Regions from separate parts of the Streptomyces graminofaciens genome, predicted to be linked through region 2. Evidence: riboswitches for the same ligand, from Rfam matches in the RefSeq annotation. Region 2 holds a riboswitch; the other holds the start of a gene.
The links. Region 2 has a riboswitch for ZMP and ZTP ahead of SGFS_RS49950 (bifunctional 5,10-methylenetetrahydrofolate dehydrogenase/5,10-methenyltetrahydrofolate cyclohydrolase). Riboswitches for the same ligand answer to the same signal wherever they lie in the genome.
Positions count from the first base shown of each region.

Region 1: it holds a riboswitch for ZMP and ZTP, as region 2 does, so the genes downstream of both, SGFS_RS35945 (glycine hydroxymethyltransferase) here and SGFS_RS49950 (bifunctional 5,10-methylenetetrahydrofolate dehydrogenase/5,10-methenyltetrahydrofolate cyclohydrolase) in region 2, are expected to answer to the same signal.

Region 1 is NZ_AP018448.1:8,166,047-8,180,943, forward strand. Features, by position in the region: gene SGFS_RS35905 (bifunctional methylenetetrahydrofolate dehydrogenase/methenyltetrahydrofolate cyclohydrolase) at 1-706, shown strand, start outside; gene SGFS_RS35910 (DUF3017 domain-containing protein) at 723-1,241, shown strand; gene SGFS_RS35915 (helix-turn-helix domain-containing protein) at 1,674-2,180, shown strand; gene SGFS_RS35920 (peptidoglycan-binding domain-containing protein) at 2,241-2,786, opposite strand; gene SGFS_RS35925 (helix-turn-helix domain-containing protein) at 3,231-4,541, shown strand; gene SGFS_RS35930 (malate dehydrogenase) at 5,001-5,990, shown strand; gene SGFS_RS35935 (hypothetical protein) at 6,307-6,678, shown strand; gene SGFS_RS35940 (glutathionylspermidine synthase family protein) at 6,699-7,883, shown strand; ZMP/ZTP riboswitch at 7,957-8,045, shown strand; gene SGFS_RS35945 (glycine hydroxymethyltransferase) at 8,077-9,525, shown strand; gene trpS (tryptophan--tRNA ligase) at 9,692-10,705, shown strand; gene SGFS_RS35955 (2'-5' RNA ligase family protein) at 10,884-11,465, shown strand; gene SGFS_RS35960 (decaprenylphospho-beta-D-erythro-pentofuranosid-2-ulose 2-reductase) at 11,511-12,266, opposite strand; gene SGFS_RS35965 (FAD-binding oxidoreductase) at 12,308-13,735, opposite strand; partial or broken gene SGFS_RS35970 (phosphatase PAP2 family protein) at 13,879-14,391, shown strand; gene SGFS_RS35975 (decaprenyl-phosphate phosphoribosyltransferase) at 14,788-14,897, shown strand, end outside.
Region 2 is NZ_AP018448.1:11,311,082-11,325,978, forward strand. Features, by position in the region: gene SGFS_RS49905 (SpoIIE family protein phosphatase) at 1-793, opposite strand, end outside; gene SGFS_RS49910 (SpoIIE family protein phosphatase) at 1,199-3,631, shown strand; gene SGFS_RS49915 (barstar family protein) at 3,687-4,889, opposite strand; gene SGFS_RS49920 (metallophosphoesterase family protein) at 4,974-5,549, shown strand; gene SGFS_RS49925 (XdhC family protein) at 5,479-6,585, opposite strand; gene SGFS_RS49930 (glycoside hydrolase family 5 protein) at 6,899-8,761, shown strand; gene SGFS_RS49935 (YncE family protein) at 8,766-10,028, opposite strand; gene SGFS_RS49940 (TetR/AcrR family transcriptional regulator) at 10,243-10,902, shown strand; gene SGFS_RS49945 (glycosyltransferase) at 11,058-12,281, opposite strand; gene SGFS_RS49950 (bifunctional 5,10-methylenetetrahydrofolate dehydrogenase/5,10-methenyltetrahydrofolate cyclohydrolase) at 12,453-13,334, opposite strand; ZMP/ZTP riboswitch at 13,365-13,451, opposite strand; gene SGFS_RS49955 (hypothetical protein) at 13,502-14,890, shown strand.

The DNA of each region.
Region 1 (14,897 bases), 3.1 Mb from region 2:
CGCGGGCAAGCACCGCGACTGCGCGCAGGTGGGCATCGCCTCCATCCAGCGCGAACTGCCCGCGACCGCCACCCAGGAGGAGATCGAGGCGGTGGTGCGGGAACTGAACGAGGACCCCGCCTGCACCGGCTACATCGTCCAGCTGCCGCTCCCCAAGGGCATCGACGAGAACCGCATCCTCGAACTGATGGACCCCGACAAGGACGCCGACGGCCTCCACCCGATGAACCTCGGGCGCCTCGTCCTGAACGAGCCCGCCCCCCTGCCCTGCACCCCCAACGGCGTCCTCACCCTCCTGCGTCAGTACGGCGTAGAGATCAAGGGAGCCGAGGTCGTGGTCGTCGGCCGCGGTGTCACCATCGGCCGCCCGATGCCGCTCCTGCTCACCCGGCGCAGCGAGAACGCGACGGTGACCCAGTGCCACACCGGCACCCGTGACCTGTCAGCGCACCTCAAGCGCGCCGACATCATCGTGGCCGCCGCCGGCTCCGCCCATCTGATCCGCCCCGAGGACGTGAAGCCGGGCGCCGCCGTCCTCGACGTCGGGGTCTCCCGCTCCGCCGAGGGCAAGATCGTGGGCGACGTCCACCCGGGCGTCGCCGAGGTCGCCGGCTGGATCTCCCCGAACCCCGGCGGTGTCGGCCCGATGACCCGCGCCCAGCTGCTCGTCAACGTGGTCGAGGCGGCGGAGCGCAGTGTCGGCTGACGGCGGGTCGGACCGGATGGTGGACAAGAGGGCGGACGAGGGGGTGGACGAGGTGGCGGAGAAAGCCGCCGAGCAGGCCGCCGAACAGACGGTGCGGGACGCGGTGAGCGCCCCCGACGCCGAGGGCCGACCCGTCCGGGCCACCCGGCGCTTCCCGAGGTTCACGAGGGACACCGCGCGCCCCGAGGGCGGTGGCCGCGCCGCCTCCGGTGACGCGCCGGCCCCCGCCCGCCAGTGGCCGATCCTCGTCGTGCTGTGCGCAGTGGGCCTCGGCCTGCTGCTCACCGCGATGGACGTGTTCCGCTGGGGCACCCTGCTGATCGGCGCCGCGCTGCTCGCCGGCGGGGCGCTGCGCTGGGTCGTACCGGACGTCGGCATGCTCGCCGTCCGCTCCCGCTTCACCGACATGGTCACCTACGGCGTCCTCGGCACGGCCATCGTGCTGCTCGCGCTGATGGCCCAGCCGGACCCCTGGCTGGAGCTCCCGTTCCTCGGCGACACGCTGCACTTCACGGTGGGCGAGGAGACGGGCTGAGCGCCGAGCCCCTGTCGTCGTCGGCATCGAGACGGCGGCCCGTCCCCTCCCCCGAGTAAGGACGAACCGCCGTCCCGATCCACACTCGGGTACGGCGAACGCCCTGTTCAACAGCTGTCGGGCCGCTGTGGCACGGAAGTGACCATTCCGCCAAGGTGTCCGCATCCGGCCACGACGGCGTCGTCCGCACGCCATGTGCGGATGGGCGGGGTGGGCGGGGGCGCGTAGGGGTGAGCGGGGGAGTGCGAAGTGGCGGCCGGGAGCCGTCGCGTCGGCCGTGCGCCTTCCGGTCGGAACCCGTGCTCCTTCCGGTGGGAACCGGTCCGCCCACCGGCTTCGTCACTTGCTCAGACCCTTGCCGCCCCCCTGCCCGCACCGCGCGCAGACCCCTGTTCCCTGGTCAGACCCCGCCCGACACCGAGGAGGCAGCCGATGGGCGCGTGGCAGCCGCTGCCGGACGAACTCCCCCCGGAGGTACGGCACTTCGTGGAGCAACTGCGGCTCCTCAAGGACCGCACCGGCCTCAGTCTGGTCGCGCTCGGCGCGCGCACCGCGTACAGCAAGTCCTCCTGGCAGCGCTATCTCAACGCCACCCAGCCGCCGCCCCGGCAGGCGGTCGTCGCACTGTGCCGGGTCGCCGGCGAGGACGCCGAACGCTTCGGAGTCCGCTGGGAAATGGCGGTACGGGTCTGGCCGCGTACCGCGCCACCGGGCGGGGGACCGGCGGGTGCCCCGGAGCGGGCCGGCGAGCCGGGGCAGGCGGGCGAGCCCGAGAGCGGCGCGTACGAGGACGACCCGACCGTGCCCTGGTGGGACGTCCTGGTGGAGGAGCCGAGCCCCCGGCAGCCCGGCCGTATCGCCCTCTACGCGGCGCTCGCGGTCCTCGCCGTCCTGGCCCTCGTGGGCGCCGCGCTGATAGGGGCCGTCACCCTGACGTGAATCGCCCTCGGGCGCACATCACCCGACGGGGGACGGCCCCTAGGGCCCTTCCAGGGCCTGTCAGCCCCGCCAGTCGTACGCGGCGAGCTTCCACTTCGAGCCGATCCTGACGTGGTACTTCCCGTCGATCCGCTTGAAGGTCACCTCGTGCGCGACGCCCGAGTAGAGCACGTCGCCGTTGTTGTACGGGCCGTCCAGGAAGCCGTCGGCCTGGCCGAAGGTCTCCTGGCCCGCGATGCCGTCGATGTACTCCAACTCCTCCTGCGCCTGCCAGTACTTGGTCGCCGAGCGCGTCTTCGGGCCGAAGATCCCGTCGATGTCGGAGGCGGTGAAGGTGTGCAGACCGCCGTTCGCGTCCTTCCACTTGGCGCCGTCGGCGTACAGCACGCTCTGCCACAGCCGCGTCGCGTTGCTCCTGGAGTGGCTGCTCACGGACAGCGTGCCTTCGTCGCCCCAGTCGTTGTACGCGGATCCGGTGCCGTCGACGACATGTGGCCCGGAGGCAGTGGCGAGCGGAGCGGCGGCGCCGAGCGCGAGCCCGGCGGAGGCCGTCACGGCGACGGCCGCGAGCAGCAGCCTGGTCCTGGCCTTGGGCTTGTGGTGCATGTGATCCCCCTGGTCCCCGTGCTTTCCTGGCCATCACCGAGGTGTACGAGCCCTAAGAGTCGTACGGGTTCCGTTCGACCCGTGAGCCCGGGCATGTGTGGCCGTTGTGCCGATGTGTTGACAAGTTCGAGGATTTGCCGCTGATCTGCTCAACGCCAGGGCTAATGTGGGCATTCGGGATGGTCCGGGACGTCCCGTGCGCAGGCCTGGGGTTTCGTCCGGCGGCACGGGATGCCGTACGGGACGTCGGTGGGACACTTGGGGACCCGGAATCAGGGGTGCGCGACGGCGCACGCCCCGGCCCGAAATGCTCCCGCGCGCCCCCACCCCGGGAACTGACAGCTCGGCCTCGCGCATCCCATGGGGTAGTGCGGGACAAGGGCGGACGGGGACCGTCGGCGCGGGGGAAAGTTCAGGCACGTTCGGGGGGAAGAGGGGGAAGCAATGCCTCGTTGGAGGGCCTTGCCCGATGAACTCGATCCGCAGGTCAAGGAGTTCGCCGGCCAGCTGCGCAGGCTCGTCGACCGCAGCGGGTTGAGCATCGCGGCGGTGGCCGACCGCACGGGCTACAGCAAGACGTCCTGGGAGCGGTACCTCAACGGCAGACTCCTCGCGCCGAAGGGCGCGATCGTCGCTCTGGCCGAGGTGACCGGTACCAATCCCGTCCATCTGACCACGATGTGGGAGCTGGCCGAGCGCGCCTGGAGCCGCTCGGAGATGCGCCACGACATGACCATGGAGGCGATCCGCATCTCCCAGGCGCGCGCCGCGCTGGGGGACACGGGGTCGCAGCCGTCCGCCAAGGGCAAGAGCGGCAGGGCGAGCCGGGGCGCGACCGCGACGCCGGGTGTGGCAGGTCCGGCCGGAGTGTCCCCGACGGTTCCGCCGCAGGCACCGCCGCCGGGGGAGGAACGCAGGCCGTCGTACGGGAGTTCGCCTTCGCGGTCCGCTCCTTCCGACCCTTCCGCACCGTCCCCATCGCCGTCCGGCTCGTCCTCGTCCCCGTCCCCGTCCTCGCCTTCGTACGGTGGGGGAAGCGGCTCGGCGGGCACGGCTGGTCCGGCGCGGGTGGGCTGGGGGGTCACGCCGTCGCCGTCGGACCGGCCGGGGGTGGCGTCGCCGTCGTCCTCCCCGTCGACCGAGGCGGGGGCTTCGGCGTCGGGGGCCGCCGGGGTTCGTACGCCGGGCGGCGCGTCTGTTCCGCCCGGGGTGTTCGGGCCCGTGCAGGGGCTCGCCCGGCCCGACGGCGGCGGGTCGCGGCCGAAGCGGCGGGTGGCGATGTTCTTCGCGGGGGCCGTCGGCGCGCTCGTCTTGATCGCCGTGGCCTTCCTCCTGACCAGGGGCGGCGGGGAGAACGAGGCGGGGGACAAGTCGCCGGTGTCCCCGACGCCCTCGATCAGCACCAACTCCGACCTCCCGGCCGGGGTGAAGTGCAGCGGCAAGGACTGCGATGGCAAGGACCCGGAGAGCATGGGGTGCATCGGCGACCTCGTGAAGACCACCGACTTCGCCACGGTCGGCGCGGCCCGCGTCGAGGTCCGCTACAGCGAGACCTGCGGCGCCGCCTGGGCCCGTATCACGCAGGCCACGCAGGGCGACGAGGTCCGGGTGACGGTGGGAAAGACCAAGCAGACGGCGGCGATCGAGGCGGCCGGGGACAACATCGCGTACACGATGATGGTCGCCGTGAAGGACGCGGGCGACGCCACGGCCTGCGCGACGCTGGCGACCGGGGAGGAAGGGTGCACCGGGTAGATGCCGGGGGCTTCGGTGCGGTTGTCGCCTCCGACGCCTCCGACGGCTCGACGGCTTCGGCGAGTTCGGCACGCTCGGCGGGTGCGGTGAGGGCGCCTCGACGTCGTAACGCAAAGTAATCGCCGTACGGGGGGAATGGGATTCGGAGTCCGGGGCAGACGGGACAGTACCCCCACGGGAGTCCGGCCCGCCCGGGAGATCCCCCCCTCCCGGCCCGGCATCCCCAAGGCGGCCGCCCTGGTCCTTCTCTCCCGGACCGGGGCGGCCGCGTCTCCTTTTGCGGGCTGTTGGAGTGCGCCGTCGGGCGGGCTGTGGGGTGGGCCACACGGACCCGGACGTCCGGGATCCCGGATGCGCGATAGCCTGACCACCGATCTCTCTTGATGCCAAGAGATCGATCATTTGTACGTCCCACAGGGGCAGGGACGCCCCACCGCCAGCTGTCATACGGAGAACGCCATGACCCGCACTCCCGTGAACGTCACCGTCACCGGCGCGGCCGGCCAGATCGGTTACGCCCTGCTCTTCCGCATCGCCTCCGGCCAGCTGCTCGGCGCGGACGTGCCCGTCAAGCTCCGCCTGCTGGAGATCACGCCGGCGCTCAAGGCCGCCGAGGGCACCGCCATGGAGCTCGACGACTGCGCCTTCCCGCTGCTTCAGGGCATCGACATCACGGACGACCCGAACGTGGCCTTCGACGGCGCCAACGTAGGCCTGCTCGTCGGCGCCCGCCCCCGTACCAAGGGCATGGAGCGCGGCGACCTGCTCGAGGCCAACGGCGGCATCTTCAAGCCGCAGGGCAAGGCCATCAACGACCACGCCGCGGACGACATCAAGGTCCTCGTCGTCGGCAACCCGGCCAACACCAACGCCCTCATCGCCCAGGCCGCCGCGCCGGACGTCCCGGCCGAGCGCTTCACCGCGATGACCCGCCTGGACCACAACCGCGCGCTGACCCAGCTGTCGAAGAAGACGGGCGTGCCGGTCTCCGAGATCCAGAGGCTCACGATCTGGGGCAACCACTCCGCGACCCAGTACCCGGACATCTTCCACGCCACGGTGGCCGGCAAGAACGCCGCCGAGGTCGTCAACGACGAGAAGTGGCTCGCCGAGGACTTCATCCCGACCGTCGCCAAGCGCGGCGCCGCCATCATCGAGGCCCGTGGCGCCTCGTCGGCCGCCTCCGCCGCCAACGCCGCCATCGACCACATCTACACCTGGGTCAACGGCACCGCCGAGGGCGACTGGGCCTCCATGGGCATCCCGTCCGACGGTTCGTACGGTGTGGCCGAGGGCCTCATCTCCTCCTTCCCCGTCACGGTGAAGGACGGCAAGTACGAGATCGTCCAGGGCCTGGAGATCAACGAGTTCTCCCGCGCCCGCATCGACGCCTCGGTCCAGGAGCTGGCGGAGGAGCGCGACGCGGTCCGCGCGCTCGGCCTCATCTGAGAAGCGCCGTAGTCGGTTCTGAGAGGCCCTGCCCCCGGTTCGCCCGGGGGCAGGGCCTTTTCCCGTCACGGCCGCCCGCCGCGCCGTGCCCGCCGCCCCCAACCGAAGCCCTGGCCACGGCGTCCCGCGCGGTCGCATCGAACTCCGTACCCCCGTCATCGGTCCGTTCGGGGGGCCGGTTGGCGGGCCCGCGGAATCGATCACTAGTCTGACCGTCGGTCCAGCGGTGGCCGGTACCCGGATGGCCGATTCACTACGTCGTCGACGTACGCCACGCCGGCCCGCACCAGCACACACGCCCGACGGGGGAGCACACATGGGAGAGCAGCGCAGACGTCTGCGGTCCAGCACGGTCGTACTCGGTGGCATGGGCGTCGTCGCGGCGGCTCTCACCTCCTGCGGCTCCGAACCGGACCGCCGCTGTGTCGACCGCGACAGCTACGACATAGCCAACGGCTACAAGATCGTCGCCGACAGGAACTGCAACTCGACGTCTTCCTCGTCTAGCAAGAGTCGCAAGACCAGCAGCGGCAGCAGCAACCGCAAGTCGGCCGGCACCGTCGACGCCGCCTGGTACTACGACGCCGATGTCACCGGACAGTGGGCCGACTACGGCACCTTCAGCCGCAGCGAGGCCGTCGACCGGGACGGCTTCGGCTGCTCGGGCTCCGGCTCCGGCGGCGGCTGACCCGCCGGGGAGGCAGAGCCATGGAACGCCGCACGATCGAGCCCCGCCCCGGCTGGCAGCAGACCGTCGAGGAACAGGGGCTCATCTACCCGCTGACCCGCCACCCGGACGGCTCCCTGCGGCCCTACTGGGACGAGAGCGCCCACTACGTCTTCTCGCTGCCCGAGGTCGAGGCGCTGGAGGAGGTCGTCGAGGAACTCCACCGGATGTGCCTGGCCGCCGCCGCGCACATCGTCGCCGAGGACCGCTTCGCCGACCTCGGCATCACCGACCCGCGCCTCGTCGACCTCGTCGCCGAGGCCTGGCACCGGCGCGCCGAACTCCCCTCCGTCTACGGCCGCTTCGACCTGCGCTACGACGGCACCGGCCCCGCCAAGCTGCTGGAGTACAACGCCGACACCCCGACCTCGCTCGTCGAGGCCGCGAGCGCCCAGTGGTTCTGGATGGAGGAACGCTTCCCGGGCGGCGACCAGTGGAACTCCCTCCACGAACGACTCGTCGACGCCTGGAGGAAACAGGCCTCCCTCCTCCCGCCGGGCAGCCCCCTCTACTTCGCGCACTCCGCTGCCGACGAACTCGGCGAGGACCTGATGACCGTCGCCTACCTCAAGGAGACCGCCGAACAGGCCGGCCTCGACACCGGCTGGATCCCCATGGAGGACATCGGCTGGGACCGCCTCTCCGGCCGCTTCGTGGACAAGAAGCTCGGCTTCATCCGCAGCGTCTTCAAGCTCTACCCCTGGGAATGGCTCACCACCGACCGCTTCGCCCCGCACGTCCTCGCCACCCTCGACAACGGCGGCGGCACGGGGACCACGATGTGGATCGAGCCCGCCTGGAAGATGCTCCTCAGCAACAAGGCCCTCCTGGCCGTCCTCTGGGAGCTCCACCCCGGCCACCCCAACCTCCTCCCCGCCTACCTCGACGGCCCCCGCGAACTGACCACGACCAACGGCTACGTCGCCAAGCCCCTCCTCGGCCGCGAGGGCGCCGGCGTCACCGTCCACCCGCCCGGCAGCGACCCCGTCGTCCGCGAAGAACCCTGCTGCTACCAGGAGTTGGCGCCCCTGCCCGCCTTCGACGGCAACCACGTCGTCCTCGGCGCCTGGGTCGTCGAGGACGAGTCGGCAGGCCTCGGCATCCGCGAGTCGTCCGGGCTGGTCACGGACGGGTACGCCCGCTTCCTGCCCCATGTGATCCTGTGACGGCCGCCGTCCCGCCTCGTCGTTCGTATGGTGGACGCGGGCGGCCGCCGCTCGCGGGTGCCCGATAGGGTGATCGACGGGCCGTGACTGGCGCGCTGGGATGGGACCGACCATCGGGGAGCGGCCCGCGCAAGATGAGTGCCGTGCGCCTGGGCCGTACCGTGAACGCTGAACGCAACGTCCGGAGGTCCCCATGTCAGCCGAGCCCCTCTCCACCGAGTCCACCGCCTTCCGCAGTGCTCTCGACGTGATCCGCGCCGTCGAGCCGCGCGTGGCAGACGCCATCGGCCAGGAGGTCGCCGACCAGCGCGAGATGCTCAAGCTGATCGCCTCCGAGAACTACGCCTCCCCGGCCACCCTCCTGGCCATGGGCAACTGGTTCAGCGACAAGTACGCCGAGGGCACCGTCGGCCGCCGCTTCTACGCCGGCTGTCGCAACGTGGACACCGTCGAGTCCCTTGCCGCCGAGCACGCCCGCGAGCTCTTCGGCGCCCGCCACGCCTATGTCCAGCCGCACTCCGGCATCGACGCCAACCTCGTCGCCTTCTGGGCCGTCCTCGCCGACAGGGTCGAGGTCCCCTTCCTGGAGAAGACCGGCGCCCGCCAGGTCAACGACCTCTCCGAGGCCGACTGGGCCGAGCTCCGCCAGGCCTTCGGCAACCAGCGCATGCTCGGCATGTCCCTGGACGCCGGCGGCCACCTCACCCACGGCTTCCGCCCGAACATCTCCGGCAAGATGTTCGATCAGCGCTCCTACGGCACCGACCCCGCCACCGGCCTCATCGACTACGAGGCCCTGCGCGCCTCCGCCCGTGAGTTCAAGCCGCTGATCATCGTCGCCGGCTACTCCGCCTACCCCCGTCTGGTGAACTTCCGGATCATGCGCGAGATCGCCGACGAGGTCGGCGCCACGCTCATGGTGGACATGGCGCACTTCGCGGGCCTCGTCGCCGGCAAGGTCCTCACCGGCGACTTCGACCCGGTCCCGCACGCCCAGATCGTCACCACGACCACCCACAAGTCGCTGCGCGGCCCGCGCGGCGGCATGGTCCTGTGCGACGACTCCCTCAAGGACCAGGTCGACCGCGGCTGCCCGATGGTCCTCGGCGGCCCCCTCCCGCACGTCATGGCAGCCAAGGCGGTAGCCCTGGCCGAGGCCCGGCAGCCGGCCTTCCAGGACTACGCCCAGCGCATCGTCGACAACTCCCGAGCGCTGGCGGAAGGCCTGATGCGCCAGGGCGCGACCCTCGTGACCGGCGGCACCGACAACCACCTCAACCTGATCGACGTCGCCACCTCCTACGGCCTCACCGGCCGCCAGGCCGAGGCCGCGCTGCTCGACTCCGGCATCGTCACCAACCGCAACGCCATCCCGGCCGACCCGAACGGCGCCTGGTACACCTCCGGCATCCGCATCGGCACGCCCGCGCTGACCACGCGCGGTCTCGGCATCGCCGAGATGGACGAGGTCGCGGGCCTGATCGACCGCGTCCTGACCACGGCCGAGGCCGGCACCACCAAGTCGGGTGCGCCCTCCAAGGCCTCCCACGTCCTCGACGAGAAGGTGGCCGAGGAGATCGCCCAGCGGGCGACGGACCTGGTGGCGGGCTTCCCGCTGTACCCCGAAATCGACCTCGGCTGATCGACGCCCGCAGGGGCGGCCAACCTGAAAGGGGCGCGGGGCCGCATTCATCTGCGGCCCCGCCGCGAGGCGCGACCAGCCACAACGGTCCGCGGTCCCCACACACCGAAACCACTGCCCACCTCTCGGGCCAATGTCCCTCTCACCCTCTGAGAGAATGGTGAGCATGGCTTCTGACCGACCCCGCGTGCTCTCCGGAATCCAGCCCACCGCAGGCTCGTTCCACCTCGGCAACTACCTGGGCGCCGTGCGCCAGTGGGTGGCCCTGCAGGAGTCCCACGACGCGTTCTACATGGTCGTCGACCTGCACGCGATCACCGTCGCGCAGGACCCGGCCGACCTGCGGGCCAACACCCGCCTCGCCGTCGCCCAGCTGCTCGCCGCCGGTCTCGACCCGGAGCGGTGCACGCTCTTCGTGCAGAGCCATGTCCCCGAGCACGCCCAGCTCGCCTGGATCATGAACTGCCTCACCGGCTTCGGCGAGGCCTCCCGCATGACCCAGTTCAAGGACAAGTCCGCCAAGCAGGGCGCCGACCGCGCGAGCGTCGGCCTCTTCACGTACCCGATCCTCCAGGTCGCGGACATCCTGCTGTACCAGGCCAACGAGGTCCCGGTCGGCGAGGACCAGCGTCAGCACATCGAGCTCACCCGTGACCTCGCCGAGCGCTTCAACGGCCGCTTCGGCGAGACCTTCACGATCCCCAAGCCGTACATCCTGAAGGAGACGGCGAAGATCTACGACCTTCAGGACCCGTCGATCAAGATGAGCAAGTCGGCGTCGACCCCGAAGGGGTTGATCAATCTGCTCGACGACCCGAAGGCCACCGCCAAGAAGGTCAAGAGCGCCGTCACCGACACGGACACGGTGATCCGCTTCGACGCCGCGGAGAAGCCGGGCGTCAGCAACCTGCTGAGCATCTACTCGACCCTCACGGGGACGGGTATCGCGGAACTCGAGCAGCAGTACGTCGGCAAGGGCTACGGTGCGCTCAAGACGGACCTCGCCGACGTCATGGTCGAGTTCGTGACGCCGTTCCGGGAGCGCACCCAGCAGTATCTGGACGACTCGGAGACGCTCGACTCGATCCTGGCCAAGGGTGCCGAGAAGGCGCGTGCCGTAGCCGCGGAGACGCTCTCCCAGGCGTACGACAAAGTCGGCTTCCTCCCCGCCAAGCACTGATCCGTACCACCGCGCGCCCTGAGCCCGGGCCGCACCACCGCAGAGCGCCGCACATCACTCCGGCTGCGCCTGCCCCCGGCACCGCCATGGCCGTACAGTCGATAGCCGGTGCCGCCCCGACGGCCGACCGACGCACGACCACGAACGACACAGCGCACGACACGACGAAGGAGACGACGTGGGGACCGTAACGATCGGTGTATCGATCGCGGTCCCGGAGCCGCACGGCAGCCTGCTCCAGGAGCGGCGCGCGGGCTTCGGCGACGCCGCGGCTCACGGCATCCCCACGCATGTCACGCTGCTGCCGCCGACCGAGGTCGAGCAGGCTGACCTGCCGGCGATCGAGGCGTACCTCGTCCAGGTCGCGGGCACCGGGCGCCCCTTCCCGATGAGGCTGTCCGGCACGGGGACCTTCCGCCCGCTGTCACCCGTCGTGTTCGTGCAGGTCGTCGAGGGGGCCGAGGCCTGCACCTGGTTGCAGAAGCAGGTCCGGGACGCGTCGGGTCCGGTGGCGCGCGAGCTGAACTTCCCGTACCACCCGCATGTCACGGTGGCGCACGGCATCGCCGAGGAGGCGATGGACCGGGCGTTCGAGGAGCTCGCCGAGTTCGAGGCCGAGTGGCCCTGCACCGGGTTCGCGCTCTACGAGCAGGGCTCCGACGGGGTGTGGCGCAAGCTCCGCGAGTACGCCTTCGGGGGGTCGGTCGTGCCGCCGCAGGCGGGGGCGCCGGTGGAGGACACGACGCTGCCGGCGCACTGATGTACTGAGGGGCGCGCGAGGGCGCCCCACCCCGGTGAGTGACTGTTACATCGGCAACCTTCGGAACACCGACCTCGGCGCGTGCCTCAGTACCGACATCACCAGCCTCAGTGCCCCCGGCACCCACACCGTCTCCGACCGGCGTCGCAGGCCCAGCTCGATGGCTGTCGCCACCGCCTCCGGGGTGGTGGCGAGGGGGGCCTCCGGCAGGCCCGCCGTCATGCGGGTGCGGACGAAGCCGGGGCGTACGACCATGACGTGGACGCCGGTGCCGTGCAGGGCGTCACCGAGGCCCTGGGCGAAGGCGTCGAGGCCGGCCTTGCTGGAGCCGTAGATGAAGTTGGAGCGGCGGGCGCGCTCACCGGCCACCGAGGACAGCACGACCAGTGAGCCGTGGCCCTGCGCCTGGAGGGCACGCGCGCAGACCAGGCCCGCCGAGACCGCGCCCGTGTAGTTGGTCTGGGCGACCCGCGTGGCCGCCAGCGGGTCGCGTTCGTCGCCCGCCTGGTCGCCGAGTACGCCGAACGCGAGCAGCACCATGTCGATGTCGCCCTCGGCGAAGATCTTGCCGAGGCCCGCCTCGTGGGACTCGGGGGCGAGCGCGTCGAAGGCGACGGTGTGCGTGTCGGCGCCGAGCCCGCGCAGATGCGCGGCGGCCGCCTCCAGCTCGGGCGACGGGCGGCCCGCCAGCCACACGGTGCGGGTACGGCGGGCGATCAGCCGGCGCGCGGTGGCCAGCGCGATGTCCGACGTACCGCCGAGGACCAGCAGGGACTGGGGGGTGCCGAAGGCGTCCTTCATGGCGGCTCCTTGGGGGGAAACGAGGGCGGGGTTCGTGGGGTTCACAGGCTCAGGCGTCGCGCCAGGTCCGAGACGAACACCGCGCGTGGGTCCAACTCCCGGCGCAGTTCGCGGAACTCGTCGAGCCGGGGATACATCGCGGCCAGCAGTTCGGGGCGCAGCCGCGCGTCCTTGGCCAGGTACACCCGCCCGCCGGCCGCCGCCACCTCCTCGTCCAGCTCGTCCAGGAAGGCGTCGAGGCCGGGCAGGCCCGCCGGGATGTCCAGGGCCAGGGTCCAGCCGGGCATCGGGAAGGACAGCCAGCCGGCATCGCCCTCGCCGAACCGCTTCAGGACGGCGAGGAAGGAGGGGCAGCGGCGCGTCGAGATCCGGTCCACGATCCGGCGCAGAGCCTCCTCCCGGCCGTAGCCGACGACGAACTGGTACTGCACGAAACCGGACCGACCGTAGATCCGGTTCCAGTGGGGGACCCCGTCGAGGGGGTGGAAGAAGGTGGCGAGCCGCTGCAGTTCGCCGGTGCGGGAGCGGGGTGCCCTGCGGTACCAGAGCTCGTTGAAGAGGCCGACGGTCGTACGGCCGAGGAGGCCCTCCGGGACGAAGGAGGGGGCGGCCGGGAGCCGCGAAGTCCGGAATTCCAACGGACTCGGGTGTCCGTCCCTCTCGGCAGAACGTGCTCCACGCGCGCGCGTGCCCCACGCCCACCCTGCGGTCCGGAGCGCCTCCCGTGGCGCGTGGTCGCCCCGGGTCAGTACCGCGCGGCCGGTCGACGCGCCCCGGGCGAGCAGGTCGATCCAGGCGACGGAGTAGCGGTAGTAGTGGTCCGTGGCCGCGAGGCGGGCGAGGAGGTCGTCCAGGTCGGTGGCGCGTTCGGTGTCGACCGACATCCACGCCGTCTCGACGGGCAGCAGCCGTACGGTCGCGCCGAGGATCACACCGGTGAGGCCCATGCCGCCCGCCGTGGCGTCGAAGAGCGGGGTGCCGGGGCGCACGGTGTGGATCTCCCCGTCCGCCGTCAGCAGCTCCAGCGACAGCACATGGCGGGCGAACGACCCCGACACATGGTGGTTCTTGCCGTGGATGTCCGCCGCGATGGCGCCGCCCACGGTCACCTGACGGGTCCCCGGGGTCACCGGCACGAACCGGCCCAGCGGGAGCAGCACCTCCATCAGCCGGTGCAGCGACACGCCCGCGTCGCAGTGGACCGTGCCGGCGTCCGCGTCGACCGTGCGCACCCGGTCCAGGCCCGTCATGTCCAGCACGGCGCCACCCGCGTTCTGCGCCGCGTCCCCGTACGCCCGTCCGAGCCCCCGGGCGATCCCTCCGCGCGCTCCGAGCGCCCCGCACGCCCGCACGGCGTCCGTGGCCTCCTCGTACGTACGTGGACGGATCAGCCGGGCGGCGGTCGGGGCGGTGCGGCCCCAGCCGGTCAGGGGCACCGTGCGGGTGGAGGGGGGTGTGGGGGCTGGCATGCTCGCGACCGTATCGCCGCACATCGCCGGCAAAGGGGCGTAAGGGCGTGGCTCTTGTGGTGCCTCACCGAAATGGGTGATTAATGGGATGTCGTTCAAGATTGCCGTAATTCATCGGCGGTTGCCTAGAAGAGTGACATCACATGGACGATGTTGACGTTGCCGATGGCGTTCTCGACCTGGACCGGCGGCTGCTCTTCGCGCTCCACACCTGCGGCGCGGACCCGTGTGTGGCGGCCGCCGCGCGCGCTCTGTCGCGGGCCGGGGAGCACGCCGTGGTGTGGCTGGCCGCCGGGCTGACGGGCGCCGCCGTGGACCGGGAGCGGCGAGGCGCCTGGCTGCGGGGGACGGCGCTGACCGCCGGTGCGCACCTGGCGAGCATGGCCGTCAAGAGAGTCGTACGACGGCCGCGGCCCGCGCTGGTGGAGCCGCTGGTCCGCACCGCCGGACGCCACTCCTTCCCCAGCTCGCACGCGAGTTCGGCGGCGGCCGCCGCCGTGGCGTACGGCGCGCTCGGCCTCCCGTACGTGGCCCCGCTCGCCGCCGCGATGTGCGTCTCGCGGCTGGTGGTCGGCGTGCACTATCCGTCGGACGTGGCGGCGGGCGTGGCGCTCGGGGTGGCCACGGTGCGAGTGGGGGCGCGGTGGATGAGGGGGGACGCGTACCGGGGGCTGTCGGGTGGCGCGGGAGGGCAGGCCCTGCCGGTGGCCGGGGGCGGGGGTGGTGGGGGAGCGGGGCCGTGCAAGGGCGGCGCGAGACGCCGGGGGCAGGGGCAGGGGCAGGGGCAGGGGTAGAGGCCGGGGGCGGCTCGTTGGGGGTGGGGGCGGGGCACGGCGCAGCGCCCGGGGTGGGGACGACGGGGCAGGGTGCGCCGGGGGTGGGGACCGGTCAAGGCCACCGGGAGGTGGGAGCCGGCCGAGGCCCCCGGGAGGTGGGAGCCGGCCGAGGCCCCCGGGAGGTGGGAGCCGGCCGAGGCCCCCGGGAGGTGGGAGCGGGCCGAGGCCCCCTGAAGATGGGCACCGGTCGAGGTCCGCTGGGCGGCGAGGTCGGTCATGGCTGAGCGCACGGTCGTCCGGCAGCGCCCGGCGGCCCCCGGTGCGACGCCGTCGAGGACCGGCCTGGCCCGCGCCCTTCTCCGGACCGCCCGCCCCCGCCAGTGGGT
Region 2 (14,897 bases):
ACGACGTCACCTGCTGACTGAACAGCGCCGCCCGGTAGCGGTCCTCGTAGGAGGGGTCGTTGAGCCAGGGCACCGACGCCCACAGCTGGGTGCCCAGCAGACCGCTGACCGGGATGCCCAGCAGCTCGGCCGTCGCCGCGTTGGCGAAGGCGATCCGCCCGTGCAGATCCAGCGCGCACAGACCGTACGGCAGCCGCGCCACCATCCGCGCCGCCTCCACCGTGCCCAGCGTCCCCGCGACCGCGGTGGCCGACGGGGCCGACAGATCCGGCTCCGGCATGATCGGCCGGCCCTCCTCCTCCGCGCGCCGCATCCGCATCGCCAGCCGTTCGCAGGCCGAGGTCAGATGGTCCCGCTCCCGCTCGCTCAGCTCCGGCGGATGCGAGCCGGGCCAGGTCACGAAGACCGCCCCGTAGGTGGTGTCCCGGGTCGCCACCGGCAGCGCGGCCAGGGCGAACGGATAGGGCAGGACCATCGCGATCCGGGGATAGCGGCGGGCCATCTGTTCCTCGCCGCTGACCCAGACCAGCCGTCGGCCCCGGACCGCCTCGGCCACCGGGACCGGCGCGCTCAGCCCCACCCGCTCCCACGGCACGGCGAACGATCTCGGCAGCCCCGCGATGACCGCCATCTCCAGGACCGGCTCGTCGGGCGTCAGCAGATACACCGCGCCCGAATGGGCGCCCACGTCGTCCATCATCGCGGCCAGGGCCAGCGACAGCAGCGGCTGACCGGCCCGAGCGGTCTCGACGGTCGTCCGCCGGGACATGTGCACGTCGGACACGCCGACCACCTCCTCGCACGGCCGCGCGACGGGCCCCGGGACAAGGCTCCCTCCAGACGGCCGAGCGCGCACGGCGAACCGTCGATGCACGTCGCTGTAGCGGCGGCCCGCGGGGCGTGTGATTCCGCGTACCCCGCGTGTCCGGGCCCCGTGTGCCCGCGTGGTGTCCGGGCCGCCGGCCGCCGGCCGCCGGTGCGCATTGTGCACCGTGCCGCCGAAGCCGCGTCGTCTCACCCGTATCGCCCCGTGGGGCGGGTCCGTGTCGCGGCGGCCCGGCCGCCCCGTACGGCCGCGCGGAACGCGTCCCTGGGCCCGTCCGGCACGCGTCCCCGTCCCGCCGCCCGGCCCCGTCACGGGAGCCCCGGAGCGGTCGCAGGGGCTGCGCGAGTGTGCCGAAAGCGCTGTAATTGCCACGTGGTCAGTGAGGGCGCTGAGGAACGCGGAACGAGGCCGCGGGCCGAGCTTGCCCTCAAGTCGCTCGCGGGCGACCTCGACCCCCGCGAACGACTCCGCCGCATACTCGAACAGGTGCTCGTCTTCACGGAGGCGACCCTCGCCGCCGTGTACACCCCGGACGACGAGGGTGACGCGCTCAGCCTCGTCGACTCGGCCGGCGTACCGGGAACCCTGTACGGACTGCGCGACGGCTATCCCGCCGCAGGCACCACTGCCGTCGCCGAGGTGTGCCGCTCCGGGCAGCCGAGATGGCTGGACTTCGCCGCCCTCGCCGAGGACGCCGATGTCCGCCGCGCCCCGGCCAAGGACTTCTCCGTCGGGGTGCTGCCGCTGCGCGAGCGGGGCTGCCTGGTCGCCGTGACCGACGGCGCGAACGGCTTCGCCGCCGGGGACCGGCAGTGCCTCGACCTGCTCACCGAGGCGATCACCTTCGCCACCGGCCCCGTCGGGCCCGGCGGGGCGTTCACCATGGCCATGGACACCGGGCAGGTGGAGGCCGACAACGAACTGCTGGAACTGTTCGGCATCGACGCCGGCGACTTCGACGGCCGGGTCGAGACCCTGTTGGCGCAGACCGTGCCCGAGGACCTTCCCGCGCTGATGTCCGTCGTGGAGGCCGACCACATGTTCGTCGGCGGCGACCGCGAACTGGAGTTCCGCATCCTCCAGCCGTCCGGCGAACCGAAGTGGCTCCGGCTGCACGGCCGCCTGCTGCCCGCGGGGGAGAACCGTCAGGCCCGGCTCGTCGGCACCGTCGTCGACGCCTCCACGCTGCGCTCAGGCGTCACCGAGGTGGCCCGTATCCAGCGCCTCGCCGCCGCCCTCGCCACCGCGGGCACGGTCCGCGACGTCAGCCAGGCCATGGTCACCGCCCTGCGCAAGCCTCTCCACGCCGACCGTATCGCCCTCGCCGAACTGGAGGCCGACCGCCTCGTCGTCACCGTCCTCGACCCGCCCCAGCCCGAGTCCTGGCCCGAGGTGTGGCGCAGCGAATGGCGCTCCGAGTGGCCCGACGCCCCCGTACGCACCATGCCCACCCTCAGCGCGGCCCTGCGCGAGGGCCGCACCGCCATCTGGCCCGCCGGAACCGCCCTGGAGCCCGCCCTCGCCGACGTCGGACCCGGCGGCCTCGCCGTCCTTCCGCTCCCGGCCGGCGGCCGGATGGCCGGGGCCTGCCTGATCGGCTGGGACGCGCCCCACGACTTCGCCCCCGACGAACGCGCCCTGCTCACCGCCGCTGCGGGCCTCGCCGGCCAGGCCCTGTTGCGTGCCCATGCCTTCGACGCCGAACACGAACTCGTCGACATGCTCCAACGAACCCTCCTGCCACGCCGTCTGCCCCAGCTGCCCGGCGCGGTCGCCGTCGCCCGCTATCTGCCCACGACCGCCGGTCTGGAGGTCGGCGGCGACTGGTACGACGTGATCCCGCTGCCCGACAACCACGTGGCCCTCGTCATCGGCGACGTCCAGGGCCACAACGTCGGCGCCGCCACCCTCATGGGCCAGATGCGCACCGCCCTGCGCGCCTACGCCGTCGAGGGGCACCCGCCGGACGTCGTCGTCGCCCACGCCAACCGGCTCCTGATGGACATGGAGACCGACCTCTTCGCCACCTGCTGCTACGTCGACCTCGACATGGAGGAGGGCTCCGCCTGGTGCGTCCGCGCCGGGCACATCCCGCCCGTCCTGCGCTACCCGGACGGCACCACCGAGATCGCCGAGTCCGAGGGCGGCCCCCCGCTCGGCGTCATCACCCAGGCCGACTACCCGATGTCCCCGCTGCGCCTGGCCCCCGGCACGCTTCTCGCCCTGACCACGGACGGCCTGGTGGAGTCCGCCGACATCGACGTCGAGGACGGGCTCGACCACCTCGCCGCCGAACTGTCCGCCGCCGACCCCGCCCACCTCGGCCTCGTCGCCGACACCCTCCTCGGCGCCGCCAACCGCGACGACGACGTGGCCCTGCTCCTCACGCGCTACGACGGCATGGCCCTGCGCCCGCGCCGCGAGAACTGGACGGTGTGGCGCGTCCCCCAGGCGGTCGGTCAGGCCCGCCGCTACACCCGTCGCGTCCTGCGCGCCTGGGGCATCGAGGCCGAGGCGGACAGCGTGCTCCTCGTCGTCTCCGAACTGGTCACCAACGCCCTCGTGCACACCGACGGCAGGGTCCGCCTCGACCTGACCCTCTTCAACAACCGTCTGCGCGTCTCGGTGACGGACGCCTCACCCCGCACCCCCGCCAAACCCACCGACATCGGCTGGGAGGCCACCGGCGGCCGCGGCCTCCTCCTGGTCGAGGCCATGTCGACGACCTGGGGCACGGTACCGGTCAGTGGGGGCAAGCAGGTGTGGGCCGAGATTCCCCTGGAGGAGGAGGCTCTCGCCGAGTGAGGCGTTTCCGGGTGCGGGTGCGGGTGCGGGTGCGGGTGCGGGGACGGTTCGCGGTTCAGTGAGCCTCTGCCGGTCGGTGCACCACCACGATGCCGTGGTCGGCGAAGACCTTCAGGATCGCGTCGAAGCAGTCGTACGGCTCGCCGTCCCAGGGATCGATGAAACCGCTCAGGTGCCGACGGGCGATGTCGGAGCCGTGCCAGACGAGCGTGAACGGCGCTGTCGCCCCGAACCTCCCTCGCAGGCAGTCGTCCAGCGCGTCCAGGTTGCAGCCGAAGTAACCGCCGGGGCCGTTGACCGCCTCACCGAGGGCGCAGTAGAAGGAGGCCCGGTCGGTGACGTACCGGCCGTCCAGGTGATACGTGCTGTCCCGTGGCCGATCAGGGCGGTCCCGTCGCGCGCACCCGGACCTCCGTACAAGGGTGAGCCACTGATCGCGCCCCCACGCGTCATACGCCGCCCAGAGGTTGGGGGCCGAGGGCACACCGCTCAGCCACTGCTCCACGACCGGACGGGCGCGGAAGGAGGGCGCGTCCCAGGGAACCCGGCGCAGGGTGAGATCGACCAGGTCCGGCCCGAGGTCCGACGGGCACCGGTCGACGATCTCCGCGTCGACACTCCACCGCGTCACGGCCGTACCCGACGGGTCGAGGGCGACCAGTTCCGCGCGTTCGAGCTGCCGTGCCCGCCGACCGGCGGCGCTGAGCGCCGCCGCGAGTTCGTCACCCACCGCGCACCCGAGAAGGCGCAACACGGTCCCGTCCCCGTCCCCCGCGGAGTCCGCCGGCACCACCCGCACCACGTCCTGGACGGCACCGAGCCACTCGCGCTCGTCATGGAGGCGAGCGCCTGCCCCGAGGTAGGGGTCCTCGGGCGGTTCGACCCAGTCGTAGGCCGCCGCCACGACCACATCCAGCAACGCCGGGTCGGCCGGGTTCGGCCGGTGGCCGAGCATCCGGGCGTCGACGAGCCGCCAGGGGAAGAGCCGCTCCAAGCCCTGCGGGCAGTGTTCGTCGCCGACCGGCATCACCCAGAGGTCGCCGAGCTCGGCTCCGTCCGGGCTGCCACTCACCGCCTCGGCCAGTCGCCCCGCCGGTGCACACCCGATCAGCTCGTACGGCCGGGTCGGCGGGTCGACGAAGAGGCCCTCGACCCGCGCGCACACCGCCAAGGGCGGCGAGTCCGCGGATGCGACGAGTGCGAACCGGGGCGGCGCGGCCGACCGGGCGACGCCCTCCGGCCATTGAAAGGTCGTCATCCCGCGCCACTCTAGGGCCGGTCGGCACAGCCGCACACTTGGGCCGACTGGCTGTCCCGCCCCCCGAAGACAGACACTGAACCCGTGCGTCTGCTCCTCACGACCGACACCCACCTGCCCAAGCGCGCCAAGGCACTGCCCGAGCAGCTCCTCGCCGAAGTCCCGCGCGCCGACGTGGTCGTGCACGCCGGGGACTGGGTCGACACGGCCACCCTCGACCTGCTGGAGGGCCGTTCCCGCCGCCTGGTCGGCGTGTACGGCAACAACGACGGGCCCGAACTGCGGGCCCGCCTCCCCGAGGTGGCCCGCGTGGAACTCGACGGCCTGCGCCTCGCCGTCGTCCATGAGACGGGCGCCGCCCAGGGCCGCGAACGCCGCTGTGCCGAGCGGTTCCCCGACGCCGACGTCCTGGTCTTCGGCCACAGCCACATCCCCTGGGACACGGTCACGGACACGGGCCTGCGCCTGCTCAACCCGGGCTCGCCCACGGATCGCCGCCGACAGCCGTACTGCACATACATGACCGCGACCGTGACGAAGGGCGAGCTGACGGAGGTGCTGCTGCACCGCCTGCCGGGTCGGGCCGGCCTCACGAAGGGGGCGGTGGATGGATCACGCCCGACGTCGCCGTCAGCGGCACCCCCGTCCCGCCCCACCTGAGCGCGACGATCTCCGCCGCCACGGACACCGCCACCTCCTCGGGTGTACGGGCGCCCAGGTCGAGGCCGACGGGGGAGCGCAGCCGGGACAGCTCGGGCTCGCCGAGCCCGGCCTCCCGTAGCCGCCGCATCCGGTCGTCGTGCGTACGACGGCTGCCCATCGCCCCGATGTACGCGGCCGGGCGGCTCAGCGCCTCCTCCAGCAGGGGTACGTCGAACTTGGGATCGTGGGTGAGGACGCAGAGCACCGTGCGGTCGTCGGTGTCCGTGCCGCGCAGATAGCGGTGCGGCCAGTCGACGACCACCTCCACCCCCGCCGGGAACCGCTTCGGCGTGGCGAACACCGGGCGCGCGTCGCACACCGTGACCCGGTAGCCGAGGAAGTCACCGATGCGGGCCACCGCGGCCGCGTAGTCGATCGCGCCGAAGACCAGCATGCGGGGCGGTGGCGCGAACGAGTGCAGGAAAACGGTGACGGTGTCCTCGCGCCGTTCGCCGTGCGGACCGTAGTGGCGCTGCCCGGTGGCGCCCTGGGCGAGTTCGCCGCGCGCGTCGGCGGTGACCGCCACGTCCAGGCCTGTGGAGCCGAGGGTGCCGGAGACGGCGTCCAGCCAAACGGCGAGGGTCGCCCCGCGTGGCGCCGGGCCGTCGATCACGGTCGCCGTGGTCACCGGCCGCCCGGCGGCGACCGACTCCGCGACCGCGCCGAACGCCGGGTCCTCGTCGGCCGTCACCCGCCGCACCAGCAGGGTGATCTCCCCGCCGCAGGTCAGCCCCACGGCGAACGCGTCCTCGTCGCTGTATCCGAAGGTCTCCAGCCGGGCCTGACCGGACGCCATGACCTCCTGGGTCAGCTCGAACACCGCGCCCTCGACGCACCCCCCGGACACACTGCCCACGACTTCGTCACCCGGGCCGACGCCCATCGCGGCTCCCGGTCCACGCGGCGCGCTTCTGCTGACCGCGACGACGGTGGCCAGACCGAAGGGGGAGCCCGCCGTGTACCAGTCGCTGAGGGTCGGGAGGATCTCGCGCATGGTTTTCGCTCCTCTCACGCGTCCCTGCCGGGCAGCGTCGCATCCGACCAGTGACCAGCGGCGGACCGCCACGCTCCCCGTGGGCAGGGTTCGGTTGTTCGGCTGCGGGTCGGTGGGGGCTTGTCGCGAAAGCGACGGCCCTGTGCGCTTGAACGCACCCGGGCGCCCAACCGCACGATCACCCAGGGTGAGAGACGGGTGAGCAGAATCATGTGAACTCTTCTGTGAAAGCGGGTACTTACTCGTGCGTCAGTTGCTATTGACGGTTCGCCTGCCCATTGGGACGGTAGGGGACATGTCGAATGTGGCGGACATGTCAAGACTGCGCTCACGTCTGCTCGGTGTCCTTGCACTCTGCACCGGCTTCCTGACCACGGCGGGCACCCAGCCCGCCTCCGCTCTCCCCGATGAACTCTGGTTCGACGCGACCGCTTCGGCGACCCTCACCGTCGAGGGCGGTCGCTTCAAGGACGGCCTCGGCCGCGAGGTCGTCCTGCGTGGCTACAACGTCTCCGGCGAGACGAAACTCAAGGAGAACAACGGTCTGCCCTTCGCCTCGGTCGCCGACGCCAAGAAGTCGGCCACCGCGCTGAGGGCGCTCGGCGGCGGCAACTCCGTCCGCTTCCTGCTGTCCTGGGCGTACGCCGAGCCCGTGCGCGGCCAGGTCGACACCGCGTACCTCTCGGCCGCCACCGCACAGATGGCCGCCTTCCTGGACGCCGGGATCCGTGTCTACCCCGACTTCCACCAGGACCTCTACTCCCGCTGGCTGTTCGACTCGGACAGCTGGTACACCGGCGACGGCGCCCCCAAGTGGGCCGTCGACCTCGGCAACTACCCCGACGAGTACTGCGGGATCTGCCCGTTCTGGGGGCAGAACATCACCTCGAACGCGGCCGTGACGAAGTCGACGTACGACTTCTGGCACAACACCTACGGTGTCCAGGACTCCTTCCTGGACACCGCGCAGAAGACGATGACGTATCTCAAGTCGAACCTCACCGCCGCCCAGTTCCAGGGCCTCGTCGGCTTCGACCCGTGGAACGAGCCGCATTTCGGGACCCTCGACTCGGGGCAGACCAGCCGGACCTGGGAGAAGAACGTTCTCTGGCCGTTCTATACGAAGTTCCGCGCCCGGATGGACGCGGCGGGCTGGCAGTCCAAGCCCGCCTTCGTCGAGCCGAACCTCTTCTGGAACGCCAACATCGACTTCCAGAAACAGGAGGGCGGACTGCTCGACGCGGGCACGATCGGACCGCGCTACGTCTTCAACACCCACTTCTACGACCAGAAGGCGATCTCCGGCGTCTTCATGTGGGGCAAGGCGGAGAACGGCCAGTACGTGAACGACTTCGGTACCGTCCGCGACCGGGCGACGGCGGGCGGCACCACCGCGATCGTCAGCGAGTTCGGGCACCCGCTCTCCGGGTCGGTCTCCGACAAGGCGCCCACGGTCTACAAGGCCATGTACCAGGCGCTCGACTCCCGGGTGAAGGGCGTGAACTGGTGGTCGGACCCGGCGTCCTCCGGCCCGGTCCTCTCCGGCTCCCAGTGGCAGTGGGACATCTACAACGGCCGCCATCACGAGCTGATGAACGACAACCCCGACGAGGTGCAGGTCGCGGGTGACGGCTGGAACGACGAGGACCTCTCGGCGGTACGCCTCGACGACTCCGGTACGGCCGTGCTCCGCCAGGACGCCCGGATGCTGGACCGGATCTACCCGAGCGCCACCGCGGGCAGCGCCCTCGCCTTCACCTACGAGGACCGTTCGCGCGACGGCTCCACGACACTGACGTGGAACCCGGTGCCCAGCTCACTGCCGGGCGTCTCCTCGCTCGTCGGCTCCGGGCAGTACGCCCTGCTGGTCTGGCGCTCCGACGGCAGCACCGAGCCGACGGAACTGCATCTGCCGGCGTCCTTCCCCACCGCCTCCACGACGGTGGTGTCCGACCTCGGGGTCTCGTCCTCCCCGCCGGCGTACACGACGTCGACGCCGATCGCCGCGGCCAAGGAGCCGGGCGGCACCGGCAGCCGCCGGCTGCTGCTCACCTCCGCCGACTCGGGCAAGCTGCACTACGCCCTGGTCACCAACGGCGCGACAGCCCCGACCGCGGCGCAGTTGAACGCGGCGCGGACGGAGCTGTCGGGGTGGCTGGCCTCGGAGTTCAGCTAGCGGTTCAGCTGCCGGAGGGTCCGGTCCAGTTGGCGGGCACGTGCGCGAGACGCACTCGCTGCGGGTGGTCGCCGACTGGGACGGACACCGTCTTCTTGCCGGTGGCGAAGTCGATCGCGGTGACCTGGTCGGCGCCGCTCTCGGAGATCACGCAGGACTTGCCGTCACCGCTGACGGTCGCCCAGTACGGCTTGGAGGCGGTGACGAGCGGGCCCTCCTGGAGGGTCGCCCGGTCCACGACGGTCGCGTAGTCGTCCATCGTGCCCGCGACGCACAGCTTGGTGCCGTCGGGCTTCATCGAGAGGCCGTGGTGGCGCGAGTCGTTGACGTAGGTGGTGCGGTCGTCGCTCGTCGCCGAGTTCTTCGGCAGGGTCTTGGTGCGGGTGATCTTGTCGGTGGCGATGTCGTACTCGAAGAAGCCGTTGAAGAACGACACCTGGAAGTACAGCTTCGTCTCGTCGGGCGAGAAGGCGGCCGGGCGGACCGCGTCCGAGTAGTCGGTCAGCCCGATCGCGTTGAGCCGGTCCCGCATGTCGATGACCTTGACCTGCTTGTACGTGGTCGCGTCGACGACCGTGATCTTGCGGTCGCCCTTCGTCCAGTCCAGCCACGGGGCGTCGGTCGAGGTGTTCACATCACCGATGGCCATGTTCCAGATGTACTTGCCGTCGCTGGTGAAGATGTTCTCGTGCGGCTTGTCGCCGGTGCTGAACGAGCCGAGCTGCTTGCCGGTGACGATGTCCAGCACATGCACGGTGTTGGAGATCGAGGCCGAGACGGCGACGCGCTTGCCGTCGGGGGAGACCGCCATGTGGTCGGAGCGGTAACCCGACACGGGGAAGCGCCAGTTGATGGCGCCGGTGGTGAGGTTGATGGAGACCACGTCGGCGAAGCTCGGCCGGGAGACGACCATCGAGGAGCCGTCCGGGGTCGAGTACATGTCGTCGACGAACTGGTCGTTGCCCTCGCCCACGCCGTTGCGGATCGCCATGAAGTAGATCCACTTGATCGGGTCGGCGTTGATCTCCGCCATCCGCGCTGCCTTGTCCGGGATGACATTGATCCGGCCGATCTTCGAGAAGTCGCCGGTGGACTTGATGACGTCCGCGGTGCCCTCCCAGTTGTTGCCCACGAACATCACCTCCCGCAGATCGGCCGCGGCTGCCGGGGTGGCGGTCGCGGCGGCGGACGCGGTCAGCGCGAGAGCGGCGCCGACGGCGAACAGGTGGCGGGTTCTGCGACGGCGGCGGGTGGGGGAGACGGTCATGAGAGGTTCCTCCTGCTTGCTGGGGGCATGACAAGGCGGCTCAGGGAAGGGGAAAAGAGGCAACGGAAAGATGTCAATCTGAATACAACGGCGTTCAGAGTGGACTTACTGGAAAGTAAGGAAGGGGTGTGGTTTTCCACAACCCCACGGACACGACAAAATCGACCGACGGCCGAACTGGTCGTCGAACGGGTGAGGTTTTGGGAGGACAAGCGTGGCGGGCAGGCTCAAACAGCCCACCGGCCGTTACGGGGGCAGGTCCGCCGAGGAGCGTCGGGCCGAGCGCCGCAGCCGTTTCCTCGACGCCGCCCTCCAGCTCTTCGGCGACAGCCCCGGCTTCCGGGCGACGACGGTCGCGGGGCTGAGTGAGGCGGCGGGCCTGTCGACCCGCCAGTTCTACGAGGAGTTCCACACCCTGGAGGACGTGCTGGCCGCGCTCCATCTCCAGGTCAACGACTGGGCCGAGGAGGCCGCCCTCGTCGGGCTCGCCTCGGTGGAGGGCCGGCCGGTCGACGAGCGGGTCACCGCCGCGTTCCGCGCCTACGCCGCGAACGTCACCGGTGACCCGCGCCGCCTGCGCATCACCTTCACCGAGATCATCGGCGTCAGCCCCCGCCTGGAGCGCCAGCGACTCGAACGCCGCTCCCGCTGGATCGACTTCATCTGCGCCGAGGCCGCGGCGGCCGCCGCCCGGGGAGAGGCCGCCGACCGTGACTACCGCATTGCCGCCGCCGCGTTCATCGGCAGCGTGAACGGGCTTCTCCACGACTGGCAGGCGGGCTGGGTGGACGCGGGTCTCGACGAGGTGGTGGACGAACTGGTGGGGCTGTTGCTGGGGATATTGCGGCCGGTGGGGTGGGGGCCGGAGGCGTGACGGGCGCGGCGGCCTTCAGACGGGCGTTCGGCGCGTCAGGGGGCGGGGCGTCCGATGAGCGGCGGCTGCGGGGCGAGGGGCGCCGGTCGCGCCAGTTTCCACACCCCTAAGGGCACGGCCCGTCGTCCGTTCCAAGGGCACGGCCCGTCGTCCGCTCACCCCGCCAACCGGTTCACCGCCTCAAGTACCGGACCCACCCCGTCCTCCGCCCGCAGTTCCTCGGCGACCTGCCGCGCCCGGCGCCCGTACGACGGAGTGCCGGTCGCCCGGCGCAGCGCCGTCTCCAGCCCGGCGGCGGTGAGCCCCCGCAGCGGGACAGCGCCCGGTGACACCCCGAGGGCGGTGAGGCGGGAGGCCCAGAAGGCGCCGTCGAACTGGATCGGTACCGGCACCGCCGGGACCCCGGCGCGCAGGCCCGCCGCGGTGGTGCCCGCGCCCGCGTGGTGGACGACCGCGGCCGTCCTCGGGAAGAGCAGGGAGTGCGGCACCTCGCCCACCGTGAACATGTCGCCGCCGCCGCCCCGCAGCTCGCTCCAGCCCCGCTGGATCACCCCGCGCAGCCCGGCCGCCCGCAGCGCCCGTACGACCTCGGAGCTGAGCCGTTCCGGGTCGGGCACGGTGGCGCTGCCCAGTCCCACGAAGACCGGGGGCGGCCCGGCGTCCAGGAAGTCCAGGAGATCGGGCGGGAGTCGGTCCTCGCGGTCGTACGGCCACCAGTACCCGGTGATGTCGAGTCCGTCCCGCCAGTCACCGGGACGGGGGACCACGCGGGGGCTGAACCCGTGGAACACCGGCCAGCCCCGGCGCTCCCGGGTGCGCGGTCCGGTGGCCGTGCGCGGAACGCCGTGGGCGGCGGGCAGTCTCCGGATCTCCCCGGCGAAGATCGACTCCACGGCCAGGTTGACGGCGTGCCCGGCCGCGCGGTTGCCGACCGGCCCCCAGGAGCGGACCCCGGTCATCGGCGGCGCGAACTCCCTTGTAGGGGCCAGGGGTTGGAGGTTCACCCCCATGCTCGGGAGGCGCAGCCCCTCGGCGACGGCGTGCCCGAGCGGGGCCATGGTCGGTGAGAGCAGCAGTACGTCACTGGCCCGGGCGGCGGCCACCACGTCGCCGACCATCCGGCCGACCACGTCCCGCGCCATCCGTACCGCCCGGAACAGCTTTCCCGCCCCGCTGCCGCTTAGGTGCAGACCCTGTCCGCGCGGGGATTCCAGCACGGCCCTCGGATCCACGGGCAGGGCATGGAAGCCGACCCCCGATCCCGCCACCAGCGGCTCGAAGCGCCCGTGCGTCACAAGGGTGACCTCGTGCCCCGCCCGCGCCAGCCCGTGCCCCAGACCCGTGTACGGGGCCACATCGCCCCGGGAACCCGCCGTCATGATCGCCACACGCACGTGGGCCAGTATGGCGGCGGACGCCCGCCGCGCACCCGTACCGTACGGCGAACGTCCGAAAGAGGCCGCCGGGGCGTCGGAGCCCGGTGTCCGAACCCCGGCCGAGCGCACGCCGCATGGCACGGCACGCACGCACCCTCGCCGCGTCGCAGGCTCTCAGAGCCCCAGCTGCCGTTCCGCGCCCGTGACGGTCTGCTCCATCAGCGTGGCGATCGTCATGGGGCCGACTCCGCCCGGCACCGGCGTGATCAGCCCGGCCCGCTCGACGGCCGACGCGAAGTGGACGTCACCCACGTTGCCCGGGTTGTACCCGGCGTCGATCACGACCGCCCCCGGCTTGATGTCCTCGCCGCGGATCAGCTCGGGCCGCCCCACGGCCGCCACCACGATGTCCGCCTCCCGCACCACCGCCCCGAGGTCCTTCGTCCGCGAGTGGCAGTACGTCACCGTGGCGTCCCGGGCGAGCAGCAGCATCCCGACCGGCTTGCCGAGAATCGCGCTGCGGCCGACGACCACGGCCCGTGACCCGGCCGGGTCCACGTCGTACGCGTCGAGCAGCCGCATGATCCCGCCTGGCGTGCAGGACTGGAAGCCCGGCAGGCCGAAGCTCATCGCCGCGTACGAGCTGAGGGTCACCCCGTCGACGTCCTTCTCCGGCGCGATCGCCTCGAACGCGGCCCGCTCGTCGATGTGTTCGCCCATGGGGTGCTGGAGCAGGATGCCGTGCACGGCCGGGTCGGTGGACAGGGCGGTGAGGGTGTGCACGAGTTCCGCGGTGGTGGTCTCGGCGGGCAGCGCCACGTGCCGCGACACGATGCCGGCCTTGCGACAGCGGTTCTGCTTCATGCGTACATAGGTGACGGAGGCCGGGTCCTCGCCGACGAGCACGGTCGCCAGACAAGGGGACGTACCCGTACGCGCGGTGAACGCGGCGGCGCGCTCGGCCGTCGTCTCGACGATCCGCCGGGCGAGAGCCGTGCCGTCCATGAGGCGGGCCGGGGACGTGGTGGGTGTGGTCGTGGATGCTGACTGGGGCATGAGCCGCTCCTGGGCGTCCGGGAAACCGTCGACAATCGCCCAGGCGCGCGGCAGGAACTCAAACCTCGGGCCGCTCCCCGGTGGTACTCCACCTCAGCGCCAGTCACGGCTCGCCGCCCACAGTAACTCGTAGGATGAGCGGCCGGTGCGACGGGGGGAGCCGGTCGATGACGTACGCGCGCGAAGAGGTTCTGCGGGGGCTGGCCCGGAACGAGGCCGCGAGCAGCGACGTCCTGCTCCGGCTGCTGCGGCCCGAGGCCAAGGCCGCCTGGGACTACCTGCTCAACCGGTCCGGGCTGCCCGCCGACGTCGTCGACGCGCTCGTCACCCACGAGAACTGGCGGGTGCGCGGCGTGTTCGCCCAGAGCTCGGGGGCGGCGCCCGCCGACCGGGCGCGGCTCGTGGACGACCCCGAACGCAGGGTGCGTCTGGAGCTGGCCGACGGCCCGCGCCCGTACCACCGTACGGTCGAACCCCTGCCCGACGAGACGTACGCGCGGCTGCTGTCCGCTCCCGACCGCGTCGTACGCGAGATGGCGGCCTGCTCGTCGAGCATCCCCGACCGCATCCTGGCCGCGAACGCGGGGCACGACGACCCCTGGGTCCGCAAAGCGGTGTGCCGGGCCTGGGACCTGCTGGCCCCGGATGTCCACGCGGCGCTGCTCGCCGACCCCGACGCCGGCGTGCGCCGCGCCGCCGCCCGGCAGGCCTGCCGCACCGACGAGGCCCACACCGACGAAGTGCTCGCAGGTGTGGAGAGACACGAGCGCCGAGGCGTCCTGGAAGAGGCCCGGCTGCCCCGCGCCACCGCCGAGCGACTCCTGGACCTCGACGACCCGTACGACAGGGAGGCGCTCGCCGCCAACCCGTCGCTGCCGCCCGACCTGGTGGCCCGGCTCGCCACGGACCCCGAGCACGACGTACGACGGGCGGTCTCGGCACGCCCCGAACTCACCGAGGAACAGCGGGCGGCGATCGACTACAAGGTCGAGAGCAAGGACAGCCTGGGCCGGCTCGGCTGGGTCCTGGCCCTCGACGGCGACTCCGACGCCCTGCGCGCCTGCGCGAACTCCGCCCACCCCTGGCTGCGCCGCACCGCCGCCGTCCATCCGGCGCTCCCGGCCGACCTCGTCGAACTCCTCGCCGGGGACGAGCAGTTCGTGGTCCGGCTGTTCATCTGCGAGTACCAGCCCGACGCCCCGGCCGAGGTACTGCTGCGGACCGTCCTTGAATGGAGCGGCTACACCACCTACGACATGCTGAGGCTGCCGCAGTTCCCGCGGAAGGGCCTCGCCCGGTACGCGGATCATCCCGACCCCGCCCGGCGACGCCTCGCCGTGCACGACCCGGACGCGACACCGGAGCAGATCGAGCGCCTCAGCCGCGACGAGTCCGACTGGGTGTGCCGACAGACGGCTGCGGATCCCCGGCTCCCGGCGGCCAGGATCGAGGAGTTTTTGCGCGACCAGTGGACCGCGTTCCAGGCGGCCTCCAATCCCGCGCTCACCGTGGCTCGGATGCACCGGCTGCTGGACGAACTGGGCGTACCCGCCTGAGCGTCGG